Regions from separate parts of the Butyricicoccus sp. OF27-2pH9A genome, predicted to be linked through region 2. Evidence: predicted binding sites of a transcription regulator. Region 2 holds the regulator's gene; the other holds the start of a gene.

Region 1 (6,718 bases), on a different contig from region 2:
TTCAGGTTAGCGAAGCGCGGCAGACCGGATACCTTCGGGCCAACGTTCTCGCCGTTGATGAGCGGCAGAGCGTAGTCAACGAACTCCTGGGTTACGCCGTTGCCTTCCTCGTTGATCCACTCACGCGGAACCTTCTTCTCGGTGTTAGCAACCTCGGAGAGCGGCAGCAGCTCGATCTCGCACTTGTAGCCGTTCTCGTCACGGGTGCACTTGAAGCCCGGCATGTAGTCGGTCTTGCCTGCAACTGCGTTCTCAACAGCAGCCTTGCCGGACATATAGGACTCGTCAACGTCGGTCTTGGAAGCGCAGTGAGCAGCGCAGCGCTGCAGCAGGCTCAGCTCGATGCCGCGAACCTTGCAGCCCAGCTCGTTCTTAACGGTGTCAGCCAGCATGGAAGCCAGACCGCCGAGCTGTGCATGGCCGAAGCCGTCGGTAGCAGAGGTCTTAGCCTCGGATACGAAGGAGCCGTCAGCGTAGTGGATACCCTCGGAAACAGCTACCAGGCAGTTGCCCTTCTCGTCGTAGATGCGCTTTACGTCAGCCAGGAACTTCTTCATGTCGAAGTCGGTCTCCGGCAGGTAAACCAGATCCGGACCTGCGCCCATAGCGGTAGCCAGACCGGCAGCACCGGCCAGCCAGCCAGCGTGACGGCCCATGATCTCTACGATGCAGACCATGCCGGTGTCGTATACGCGAGCGTCCTGATAGATCTCCATGCAGGAAGTAGCGATATACTTAGCAGCGGAAGCAAAGCCCGGGCAGTGGTCGGTGCCGAACAGGTCATTGTCGATGGTCTTCGGAATGCCCATTACGCGGCACTCGTAGCCGGACTTCATCATATACTTGGAAACCTTGTTGCAGGTATCCATGGAGTCGTTGCCGCCGTTGTAGAAGAAGTAACGGATGTCGTACTTCTTGAAGATCTCGAGGATGCGCTTGTAATCGGTGTCATCAACATCCGGATCAGCCAGCTTGTAGCGGCAGGAGCCCAGTGCAGAGGACGGGGTGTAGCGCAGAAGAGCCAGCTCGTCGCGGTCTTCCTTGTCGATATCATACAGGTCGTCGTTCAGCAGGCCCTTGATGCCGTGTGCCATGCCGAATACGCGGGTGATGGACGGATTGTCCAGTGCTGCCTCCAGCGCACCCAGAACAGAAGAGTTGATTACGGAAGTCGGGCCGCCCGACTGACCGATGACGCAAGCGCCTTTCAGTTCACTCATTGATAAAACCTCCTAAGCAAATTAAAACGCAGAGCAGTGCCGTGCATTTTCTTACTCATAAAGAGTACCATATAATATGAAAAAAATCAATGAAAATCCTGCGTTTTCGGCAGGTTTGGCAATTTTGGCAAACATGCCGCAGGAATTCGACGAAAAAATGACAGGATTTTTTTGATATGGACTTGATTTTAGTATGCTTAACTGATAAAATAAAAGCAGAATTTTTAAGATTCAGTTTTTATCAGAAAGGAAGTATTCCCATGCCTTTAGTTACTACTACTGAGATGTTCAAGAAGGCTTACGACGGCGGCTACGCTGTTGGCGCTTTCAACGTGAACAACATGGAGATCGTTCAGGGTATCACCGAGGCTTGCCAGGAGCAGCACGCTCCGGTAGTCCTGCAGGTATCCAAGGGCGCACGCGCTTACGCAAACCACACCTACCTCGTTAAGATGGTAGAGGCTGCTGTTCTGGAGTGCCCGGACATTCCGATCGCTCTGCACCTGGACCACGGCCCGGACTTCGAGACCTGCAAGGCCTGCATCGACGGCGGCTTCACCTCCGTTATGATCGACTGCTCCTCCCGTCCGTTCGACGAGAACGTTGAGGAGACCAAGAAGGTTGTAGAGTACGCTCACGCTCACGGCGTTGTTGTTGAGGCTGAGCTCGGCACCCTGGCTGGCGTAGAGGACGACGTAAAGGTTTCCGCTGAGGATTCCTCCTACACCCATCCGGAAGAGGTTGAGGAGTTCGTAACCCGCACCGGCTGTGACTCCCTGGCTATCGCAATCGGCACCTCCCACGGCGCTTACAAGTTCACCCCGGAGCAGTGCACCCGCAACGAGCAGGGCATTCTGGTTCCGCCTCCGCTGCGTTTCGACGTACTCGAGGAAGTTTCCAAGCGTCTGCCGGGCTTCCCGATCGTACTGCACGGTTCCTCTTCCGTACCGCGTGAGTTTGTTGACAAGATCAACAAGTTCGGCGGCAAGATGCCGGATGCAATCGGCATTCCGGAGGAAGAGCTGCGTCACGCTGCACAGCTGTCCGTCTGCAAGATCAATATCGACTCCGATATTCGTCTGGCTATCACCGCTTCTATCCGCGAGCACTTCGCTGAGCATCCGGATCACTTCGACCCGCGCCAGTACCTGAAGCCGGCTCGTCAGGCTGTCAAGGACATGGTTACCCACAAGCTGATCAATGTTCTGGGCTGCAACGGCAAGGCATAAGATCATTTTCTGATCGAAACCAAAGAACCTCGGAATCCTGTTCCGGGGTTCTTTTTTCGTCTTGCGATGGGGAATAGAACGGATACCATATATAGTGTATCTGTTTTTTGCGGGAGAAATTACCACGGAGAAAATAAAGGAGAAACTTTGTGGAATTTGTCGCGCTTTTCTGATAATTTTTTCGAGTCAAGAGGAAAAGTTTAGAGAATGCTCCAATAAAAATAGTGCTTTTCTTGCAAATGTGCCAAAAAGAATTTAGCGCCTTGACAGGGCGGTGTTTCGGCGGTAGAATATATAAGCAAGAGATAAGCAGACACAAGATGTTGTGCGATATTGAATGCACCACTACATAATTTAGTAAATAACCAAGAAATCGCCGTTAGGCGGTTTTTGTATGAGAGAGGGATTTTTCTTTATGATTCAGCAGATCGTCAAGCGGGACGGGCGCATGGCTCCCTTTGAGATCGACAAGATCACAAATGCAATTTTCGGCGCAGCACAGGCCTCCGGCGGCCAGGATCACGATATGGCGCAGGAGCTGGCAGAGCAGGTCGAAAAAACGCTGGAGGAGACTGCTGGAACCGAAACTCCCACCGTTGAACAGGTGCAGGACACTGTTGAGAAGGTTCTGATCGAAAGCGGACATGCCCGCACGGCCAAGAAGTACATCCTGTACCGCAACGAGCGCACCCGCGTGCGTGAGATGAACACCCGTCTGATGAAGGTGTACGAGGATCTGACGTTCAAGTCCTCGCTCGAGAACGACGTCAAGCGAGAGAACGCCAATATCGACGGTGATACCGCGATGGGCACCATGCTCAAGTACGGCTCTGAGGGCGCCAAGCAGTTCTACGAGATGTTCATCCTCGATCCGGCGCACGCCAAGGCACACCGCGAGGGTGATATCCACATCCACGATCTGGATTTTCTGACGCTGACCACCACCTGCTGTCAGATTGACCTGCTGAAGCTGTTCCGCGACGGTTTTTCCACCGGTCACGGCTTCCTGCGCGAGCCGAACGACATCCGTTCGTACTCAGCGCTGGCGTGCATCGCCATCCAGTCCAACCAGAATGACCAGCACGGCGGTCAGAGCGTGCCGAACTTCGATTACTCGATGGCGCCGGGTGTGCGCAAGACCTTCCGCAAGCTGTTCCGCGACAATCTCGCCAAGGCCCTCGAGGTGTTCGGTGAGGACGACAACAACGAGGTCGATGCGCGTGCGCTGACCGAGCGTGTTGAGCAGGAGACCGGCAAGTGGGCTTGTCTGGCAGGCGGCAACGGCTACGACGAAGCGATGGCTAAGGCACTTTCCGAGACGCTTGACGAAAAGACGGTTGCAAAGTGCATGAAGTTTGCCCGCAAGTACGCGGATAAGGAGACCCGCAAGGGCACCTATCAGGCGATGGAAGCGCTGGTTCACAATCTGAACACTATGCACTCGCGTGCAGGTGCACAGATTCCGTTCTCGTCGCTCAACTACGGCACGGATACCTCTCCGGAGGGCCGCCTGGTCATGGAGCAGCTGCTGCTCGCGACCGAGGCCGGTCTGGGCAACGGTGAGACCCCGATTTTCCCGATCCATATTTTCAAGGTCAAGGAGGGCGTCAACTACAACGAGGGCGACCCGAACTACGACCTGTTCAAGCTGGCGTGCCGCGTTTCCGCGAAGCGTATGTTCCCGAATTTCTCGTTCATCGATGCGCCGTTTAACCTGCAGTATTACAAGCCGGGTCATCCGGAGACCGAGGTCGGCTATATGGGCTGCCGCACGCGTGTTATGTCCAATGTGTGCGATCCGACCCGTGAGATCACCTACGGCCGCGGCAACCTGTCGTTCACGTCGGTCAACTTGCCGCGCATCGCAATCCGCAGCCACGGCGATCTGGACTGGTTCTTCGAGGACCTCGACCGCAAGATCGACCTCGTAATCGACCAGCTACTCGATCGTTTCCGCATCCAGTGCGGCAAGCGCGTGCGCAACTACCCGTTCCTGATGGGCGAGGGCGTATGGCTGGATTCCGAAAAGCTGGGTCCGGATGACGAGGTTGGCGAGGTGCTTAAGCACGGAACGCTGACGCTCGGCTTCATCGGTCTGGCAGAGTGCCTCAAGGCACTCATCGGCGTACACCACGGCGAGAGCGACGAGGCGCAGAACCTTGGTCTTGAGATCATTGGTCACATGCGTCAGCGCATGGATGAGGCAACCGAGAAATACCACCTCAACTTCTCGCTGATCGCTACCCCGGCAGAGGGTCTGTCCGGCCGGTTTGTCAAGATCGACCGTGAGAAATACGGAATGATTCCCGGCGTTACCGACCGCGATTACTACACCAACTCCTTCCATGTGCCGGTTTACTATCCGATTTCGGCATTTGAGAAGATCGCCCGCGAGGCGCCGTATCACGAGCTGACCAACGGCGGCCACATCAGCTACATTGAGCTGGACGGCGACCCGACGCAGAACCTCGAAGCGTTTGAGGCTGTCGTTCGCGCGATGAAGGAAGCCGGCATCGGCTACGGCGCGATCAACCACCCGATCGACCGCGATCCGGTCTGCGGCTATACCGGCATTATCGGCGAAGTATGTCCGCGCTGCGGCCGCCGAGAGGGCGAAGGCGTTCCGCTGTCCAAGCTGCAGAAGCTGGGACTGTATAAAAATTACAACAGCACTACGATCGGCTATCACGGCGACCCTGCCGAAGAAGCCGACCGTCAGCCGAATACATTGAAAATCGTCAAAAAGTGACAGGAAAGGAAGAATTCTATCATGGAAACTAAGAATATCGCTGCACAGGAGCCGATGATTGGTGAAGGTGTAGGCTTTGAACGTATCCGCCGCATTACGGGTTATCTGGTAGGCACGCTCGACCGTTTCAACAACGGCAAGCGCGCGGAGGAGCATGACCGCGTAAAGCACAGCGTTCCGAGCTGCTGCTCCATGCGTCAGGAGCATACCGCCTGATGGAAGGTAAAATTCGCATTGCAGGTACAGTCGGGGAGTCCATTGTGGACGGCCCCGGCTTCCGCTATACGCTGTTTGTGCAGGGCTGTCCGCATGGCTGTCCGGGCTGCCACAATCCGCAGACGCACGACTTTGAGGGCGGGCAGGATATTGAGCTGGACACGCTGCTGAAGGATATGTGCCGCAATCCGTTCATCAAGGGTGTGACGTTCTCGGGTGGCGAGCCTTTTTGTAAGGCGGAGCCGCTGTATTATCTTGCGGTAGAGCTGAAGCGCAAGGGCAAGCACCTGATGGCGTACTCGGGCTACACGTTTGAGCAGCTGTTGGAGCTGAGCGATCCGTTTGTGAAAAAGCTGCTCGGGCAACTGGATTTACTGGTAGACGGGCCGTTTCTCATGGAGGAGAAGAACATCGAGCTGCGGTTTCGCGGCAGCGCGAACCAGCGGGTGTTGGATGTACCGAAGTCGCTGGAGGCGAATGAGGCTGTCTGGGCGGAGCAGTATCGGTGAGACTGGTCGCTTGCGAAGCGAGCGGAATCTGCGCTGACGCCGCGCGGGCGCACAAGGATAGACACCAAGGTTTTCAACCTTGTGAATCTCGTTTCCGTTATTCCTAATCTGGCGCAGACCGGAGACCGGCGACCGCTTCGAAATAAGGCGTTTGCACGTTGCTACGGACAGCACCTGCGAATTTCACTTATTGACGGATTTTACCGTATAAACCGTCTGCACTGATTTATAAACAACGCGATTGACACGAAAATGACAACAAAAAGCACCGAAACTTACGTTTCGGTGCTCTTTTCATCTTCCGACAGTTCATTTTCTGATTTTGCCTTCTCCGCGAGGTGCGGATTCCGGACCACACACCGTACACACGGTGCGGTCTTGCCGAAAGCGATATGGCTGACCTTTTCGGTCGGCTGCATACGGCAGGCAACGGCAGTATGCAGTCCCGCGAGATCATCCTTCTGCACGAAGGCGCTGACCTCGTCGGCGTGCATGGACTCAAACGCATACAGCAGGCATGCGGCGATGCACTCGCGGCCGACGCCGATGCCGCGCAGCTCATGCCGGACGATGCAGTTCGCGGTCAGCACGCGTTCCGCGCCGACCTGCTCGTAAGTCAGGCCGCACAGAGCCGCGGGAACGCCGGTCGGCTTATCAAGTGCGAGCAGCCAGCCGCAGCCTTCGGTCTGATAGCGGCGCAGCGTATCCACCAGCCAGTCCAATGTCTGCTCGTAGGAGAGTGCGCCGCCGAGCGTCTGCATGGTCTCCTCGCTGCGCAGGAGCGGCGTCAGCAGG
Region 2 (6,718 bases):
CGATCGCTGAGGTTTGCTGCCGCCATAACATCTACGTTATCGCGGATGAGATTTACTGCAACCTTGTATATGATAACAATGAGTTCGTTTCGTTCGCTTCTCTGGGCGAGGATGTGAAGAACCGCACCATTCTGGTAAACGGCGTATCCAAGAGCTACGCGATGACCGGCTGGCGTATCGGTTACAGCGCGTCCAATCCGCAGCTGGCCAAGGTGATGGCGAACTACCTGAGCCACTCCACCTCTGCACCGTCCACCATTTCCCAGCAGGCGGCCATCACCGCGCTGACCGGCCCGCAGGAGGACATGCAGGTGATGAAGCAGGCGTTCGAGCAGCGCCGCGACCATCTGGTAGAGCGCATGAACAAGATCGAGGGCGTTTCCTGCATCAAGCCGGAGGGCGCGTTCTATGTTATGATGAACATGAAGGGCTTCCTCGGCAAGACCATGTACGGCAAGGTCATCGAGAGCGCCGAGGACTTCGCGCAGCTGTTCCTTGAGAAGGGTCTGGTTGCGACCGTTCCGTGCACCGCATTTGCCGCGCCGGGCTTCGTCCGCTGGAGCTATGCGACCTCGCTCACCGAGATTGACAAGGGTCTCGACCGCCTCGAGGCGTTTATCAAAAACGCGTAAGCATGCGTAATTCTGAGCAGCACTCTGAAAAGGGTGCTGTTTTTTGGTTTCTGCACCGAGCCTCTGGGGCACTTGAACCGCGCAGGCGGTGCAGGAAAAAGAGGAGGACGCAAAATCTAACGGCGAAACCGCTGCAAACTTTGTTTATTGCTACAAGATAGCGCAAAACCGGTCGGTTTTGCTTGAAATGACCGGTGCAAAGTGTTAAACTAAAATCGGACTGTTATGGAAGATTAGATACCATCCAAGTCCGTTATTTCGTTATAATTTGGATAAAATACACACCGGAAAGGACGAATAACATGAACAACGTGTACGAAAGCCCGCTTTCCTCGCGCTACGCTTCCAAGGAGATGCTCTACACCTTCTCCTCGGATATGAAGTTCTCCACCTGGCGTCGGCTGTGGCTGTCGCTGGCTAAGGCGGAGCTGGCGCTCGGTCTGCCGATCACGCAGGAGCAGGTGGACGAGATGGCCGCGCACCTGACCGACATCGACTACGATGTGGCTCGTCAGCGCGAGAAGGAGGTACGCCATGACGTTATGGCGCACGTTTATACCTTCGGCAAGGCGGCTCCCAAGGCGGCCGGCATTATCCACCTCGGCGCTACCAGCGCGTATGTCGGCGACAATACCGACATCATCCAGATCCGCGAGGGTCTGCTGCTGGTTCGCAAAAAGCTGGCGACCGTACTGGACAAGCTGGCACAGTTCGCGGATGCGCACAAGTCCCAGCCGACCCTCGGCTTCACCCACTTCCAGCCGGCACAGCTGACCACGGTCGGCAAGCGCGCTACCCTGTGGATGAACGAGCTGCTGATGGATTTGAATGAGGTAGAATACCGCATCGAAAACCTGCGCATGCTCGGCAGCAAGGGCACGACCGGCACGCAGGCGTCCTTCATGGAGCTGTTTGACGGCGACGAGAGCAAGGTTAAGGAGCTGGAGAAGCGCATTGCCGATGATTTCGGCTTTGCAGGCGTGGTTCCGGTCTCCGGCCAGACCTACTCCCGCAAGATCGACGCGCAGACGCTCGCAACGCTCGCCGGTATCGCAGAATCCGCTTCCAAGTTCGCAACCGACCTGCGTCTGCTGCAGCACCTGAAGGAAGTAGAGGAGCCGTTCGAGAAGAACCAGATCGGCTCGTCCGCCATGCCGTACAAGCGCAACCCGATGCGTTCCGAGCGTATCTGTGCACTGGCGCGCTACGTCATCTGCGACAGCCTGAACCCGGCGTTCACCTCGGCTACCCAGTGGTTCGAGCGCACGCTCGACGACTCTGCGAACAAGCGCATTTCCGTGCCGGAGGCATTCCTTGCCGTTGACGCAATCCTCAACATCATGATCAACGTCGTTTCCGGTCTGGTCGTTTACCCGAAGGTCATCGAGGCGCACGTTATGAACGAGCTGCCGTTCATGGCAACCGAGAACATCATGATGGACGCCGTAAAGCGCGGCGGCAACCGTCAGGACCTGCACGAGCGCATCCGCGAGCACTCCATGGCTGCGGGCAAGCGCATCAAGGAGGAGGGCCTCGAGAACGATATGGTTGACCGCATTGCCGGCGACCCGATGTTCGGCATGACCCGTGAGCAGATCCTCGAGCACCTCGACCCGTCCGCTTACATCGGCCGCTGCCCGTCGCAGGTGGACGAGTTCCTGAACGAGTGCGTTCGTCCGGCGATTGCGCCTTATCTGACCGGTGAGGACGTAAAGGTAGAGATCAACCTTTGATTCGTTTCAGATTATAGTCTGAAACGAGATAGGATGTACCGCACACGGCGCGGATACATTCCGGGCGCATATTTGCGCGCCGCACGCGGCACACAAATATGCTTACCGGTATAAAAATCGGTGCTAACCTTGCGCGGCATTAAAAAGCCGCGCTGCACAGGTACATGCCCCACGGTTTTTATGAATATCCCGCGCAGCGGGATATTCTATTGCACACGCGCCACAGGCGCGGAATTGTTATACAATATGTGCAGAATGATTGACTTTTTGGCTATTATGCTGTATACTAAATCAGTTGTGTAACAAAAAAATAAAGGAGGCACTTGCAAGTGAAAAAGAGTGTAACTTCCTTTATCGCGGTCATGCTGATCATCATTTTCCTCGGCGTGACGGCGGTAACAGGAGTGTACATTCCGGGCGGCTGGACCATGCCGTTCCGGAACACGGCAACGTCCGACACGTCTGCGACGGATACGAGCGACACCTCGTCTACCGACAGCAGCGCAGACAAGGCGGACAACAAGGCAGACAGCACGGATGCGTCTGCTGACACCTCTGCTGACTCGGCTTCGACCGATTCTGCAGACACGACAGACTCCGGTCTGAAGGCCATCATCCCGAGCGTACTCGATACCGACAACGGTATCCGTCTGGGTCTGGATCTGGTCGGCGGCTCCCGTATCGTATACGAGGCCGAAATCCCGGACGGCTACGACACCAGCAACCTGTCCGACGACATGAACTCGGTACAGAAGGTCATCCGTCAGCGACTGACCGGTAAGGGCTTTACCGAGGCTACCGTATCCCTCAGCGGCGAGAACCGCGTAACGGTTGAGATCCCGCAGATCACCAACCCGGAGGAGGCCGTACAGACCCTCGGCACCACCGCACAGCTCACCTTTGTTGATGCTGACGGCAAGGAGTGGCTGACCGGCTCTGACGTTAAGAAAGCTACTTACGGCTATGGCCGCCCGACCGGCAACGAAGTTGCGGATACCCATTATGTAGAGGTACAGTTTACCTCTGAGGGCAAGCAGAAGTTTGCTGAAGCGACCGAGAGCATCGCGGCCCGCACTGACGGCACCAACGTGATGGCTATCGTCATGGACGATCAGGTTATTTCCGCACCGTCCGTTTCTTCCAAGATCGACAGCGACAGCTGCGTAATCTCCGGCTCGTTCACCCGCGACAGCGCGACCGAGCTGGCAAACCTCATCAACGCAGGTCAGATTCCGTTCTCGCTCAAGCAGGTAGAGCTTCGCTCTGTCGGCCCGCAGCTCGGCGCTGACGCGATGAGCTCCAGCCTGAAGGCAGGTATGATCGGTCTGGTACTTGTTATGCTGTTCATGATCATCATGTACCGCATTCCGGGCTTTGTTTCCTGCCTCGCTCTGTGCTTCTACATGGTTATCGAGGCGCTGCTGTTCAGCCTGATCCGCGTAAACCTGTCCCTGCCGGGCATTGCAGGTATCATCCTGTCCATCGGTATGGCGGTTGACGCAAACGTCATTATCTTCGAGCGCATCAAGGAGGAAATGGCTGCCGGCAAGACCGTCAAGAGCGCTATTGACTCCGGCTTCAAGCGTGCGTTCACCGCAATTCTGGACTCCAACATCACCACCCTGATCGCGTGCGGCGTGCTGTTCTTCCTTGGCACCGGCACGATCGTCGGCTTCGCTACCACGCTGGGCATCGGTGTTATCGTGTCCATGTTCACTGCGCTGACCATCACGCACTTCCTGCTCAGACGCATGGTGGATTTCCACATCCGCAATCCGAAGGCTTACGGCCTGCGCGAGCGCAAGGAAGAGAAGAAGCATTTCCCGATCCTCAAGAACTTCAAGATCTTTGGCGGTATCTCTGTCGTACTGATCGTAACCGGCCTTGTTGCGCTGATTCTGCTGCCGTTCGGCAAGAACCTGTTCAACCTGAGCATCGACTTTGCCGGCGGTACCGAGATGGAGTTCAACATGCATACCGCTGTTACGCAGGATATCCAGACCGAGGTCAGCGATCTGTTCAAGGACGCAACCGGTGTGGACGCATCCTCTGTAACCTCCTCCGGTGACGGCAATGAGGACGTGCTGATCCGCTCCACCTCCATCGACTCCGAGCAGCGTGCTGCCGTGATCGACAAGATGCTGGAGAAGTACAGCCTTGCCGATACCGATATCCTCAACAACAACGACGTATCCGCTTCTGTCGGCAGCGACCTGCAGCGTTCGGCATTCATCTGCTCGATCCTTGCAATCCTGCTGATGCTGGTGTACATCACCTTCCGCTTCGAGCTGACCAGTGGTCTGGCTGCGATCTGCTGCCTGGTTCACGATCTGCTCGTTATGCTGAGCGTTTACGTTCTGCTGCAGATTCCGCTCGACAGCAACTTCATTGCTGCTGCACTGACCATCCTCGGCTACTCCATCAACGCGTCCATCATCGTATTCGACCGCGTTCGTGAGAACCTGCGCACCGCGCGCAAGGAGCCGTTTGAGGTCATCGGCGAGAAGAGCATCTGGCAGACCATGGGCCGTACCATCAACACCACGCTTACCACGCTGTTCACCATCGGCATGGTATACATCCTCGGTGTTCCGTCGCTCAAGCAGTTCACCCTGCCGCTGATCGTCGGTATCCTGGCCGGCGGCTGGTCGTCCGTTATGCTGTCTACCGGTCTGTGGGGCTTCTTCCGTAAGAAGTTCCGCCGCCGTCGCAAGATCTAACGACTATCGAAAAGGCACCCGTTCGGGTGCCTTTTTGCGTTTGTTTATCGGCACAGGGGGAGCGGTACAGAGAAAGGAGCCGCCCGGAGGGCAGGGCAGGAAAAGGTGCCGCTTTATCACAATAAAAAATTGACTTAACAGCACCCCGCGTAGTATAATAACAGCAGACAGATAACAAACCACGCGCGTGAAGCGGTGTTCACAAGGGGGAAGTACGATGAAGTGCCCATTTTGCAGCTTTGAAGACAGCAAGGTCGTAGACTCCCGTCCGACGGACGAGGGTACCAGCATCCGTCGCCGGCGTGAATGTCTCCACTGCGGAAAACGCTTTACCACCTACGAGACGGTAGAGCGCATGCCGCTTATGCTGATCAAGCGCGATGGCACGCGGCAGGCGTACGACCGCCAGAAGCTGCTCAACGGTCTGGTGAAGGCGTGCGAGAAACGCCCGGTTTCGCTGATGCAGCTGGAACAGATCGTCGATCACGTTGAGCAGAAGCTGTTCAGCTCGCTCGAAAGCGAGGTTTCCAGCAAGGTCATCGGTGAGCTTGTCATGGAGCAGCTGCGTAAGGTTGATGAGGTCGCGTATGTGCGGTTTGCCTCGGTCTACCGCCAGTTTAAGGACATCAACACCTTTATGGAAGAGCTGAACACGCTCCTCAAAGATAAATAATTCGGCGGGTATGGCGCAGGCTGTACCCGTTTTTTCATATCGAAAGGAAGATGGATTTATGGACGAACGGCTGCAGAAACAGCTGAATTTCATTCTTGAGATCGACAAGGAGAAGAACATTTTCCGGCAGACGCATCTCTCCGGCCACGGCCGCCGCGAGAACGACGCCGAGCACGCATGGCACATGGCCATCATGGCGTATCTGCTGCAGGAATATTCCAACGAGCCGGTGGATGTGGCGCGGGTCATGCTCATGTGCCTGCTGCACGATGTGGTGGAGATTGACGCAGGTGACACATACGCCTACGACACCGACGGTCTGCAGACGCAGAAGACGCGCGAGGACGCGGCAAAGCAGCGCATTTATTCGCTCCTGCCGGACGACCAGAAGCACGAGCTGATGGCTGTTTTTGACGAATTTGAGGCCGATGAGACCGCCGAGGCGCACTTTGCCCACGCGATGGACAATCTGCAGCCGCTTCTGCTCAACAACAGCAACGGCGGCAGCGACTGGGCTGACCACGATGTGACCGCTAAGCAGGTCTACGGCCGCCAGAGCCGCACGGAGAAAGGCTCGGCGTACCTGTATGAGCTGACAGATAACATTCTGCAGGCGAACATCGAAAAGGGTGCGCTCAAAGAAAAATAAAAGAAAATAGGAATAGTTTTCGACCGAGTTGACCATTCGTGGTCAATTTTCGCCGCCGAACGGCGTATGGGTGCAGGCACTTATGCGAAGCAAGGAGGTGAAAACGTGTCAGCTGAGATCATCATTGCGGGACTGAGTCTGCTGGGGACGCTGGCGGGCACGGCCGGCGGCATGATCGTCTCCGGCAAGCTGGTCAATTACCGCATCGAGCAGCTTGAAAAGAAGGTCGAAAAGCACAATAACCTCATCACCCGAACCTTCAGGCTGGAGCAGCAGGTCGCGCTGCTGGACGAGCGTGTCCGCGTGGCTAA

The links. The regulator NrdR, encoded in region 2, represses ribonucleotide reductase genes. The targets are predictions, from matches to a motif close to CACNANATNTNGTG.
Region 1: a site for NrdR is predicted at 2,764-2,777, ahead of PG722_RS00125 (anaerobic ribonucleoside triphosphate reductase). Genes of this name have one in related genera too.

What each region holds. Positions count from the first base shown of each region.
Region 1 is NZ_JAQEXK010000001.1:20,499-27,216, reverse strand. It holds gene PG722_RS00135 (6-phosphofructokinase) at 1-1,220, opposite strand, end outside; gene fba (class II fructose-1,6-bisphosphate aldolase) at 1,481-2,449, shown strand; gene PG722_RS00125 (anaerobic ribonucleoside triphosphate reductase) at 2,865-5,198, shown strand; partial or broken gene nrdD (anaerobic ribonucleoside-triphosphate reductase) at 5,274-5,414, shown strand; gene nrdG (anaerobic ribonucleoside-triphosphate reductase activating protein) at 5,414-5,923, shown strand; gene PG722_RS00110 (GNAT family N-acetyltransferase) at 6,199-6,718, opposite strand, start outside.
Region 2 is NZ_JAQEXK010000007.1:31,713-38,430, forward strand. It holds gene PG722_RS07015 (pyridoxal phosphate-dependent aminotransferase) at 1-632, shown strand, start outside; gene purB (adenylosuccinate lyase) at 935-2,365, shown strand; gene secD (protein translocase subunit SecD) at 2,695-5,085, shown strand; gene nrdR (transcriptional regulator NrdR) at 5,303-5,758, shown strand; gene PG722_RS07035 (HD domain-containing protein) at 5,817-6,407, shown strand; gene PG722_RS07040 (hypothetical protein) at 6,513-6,718, shown strand, end outside.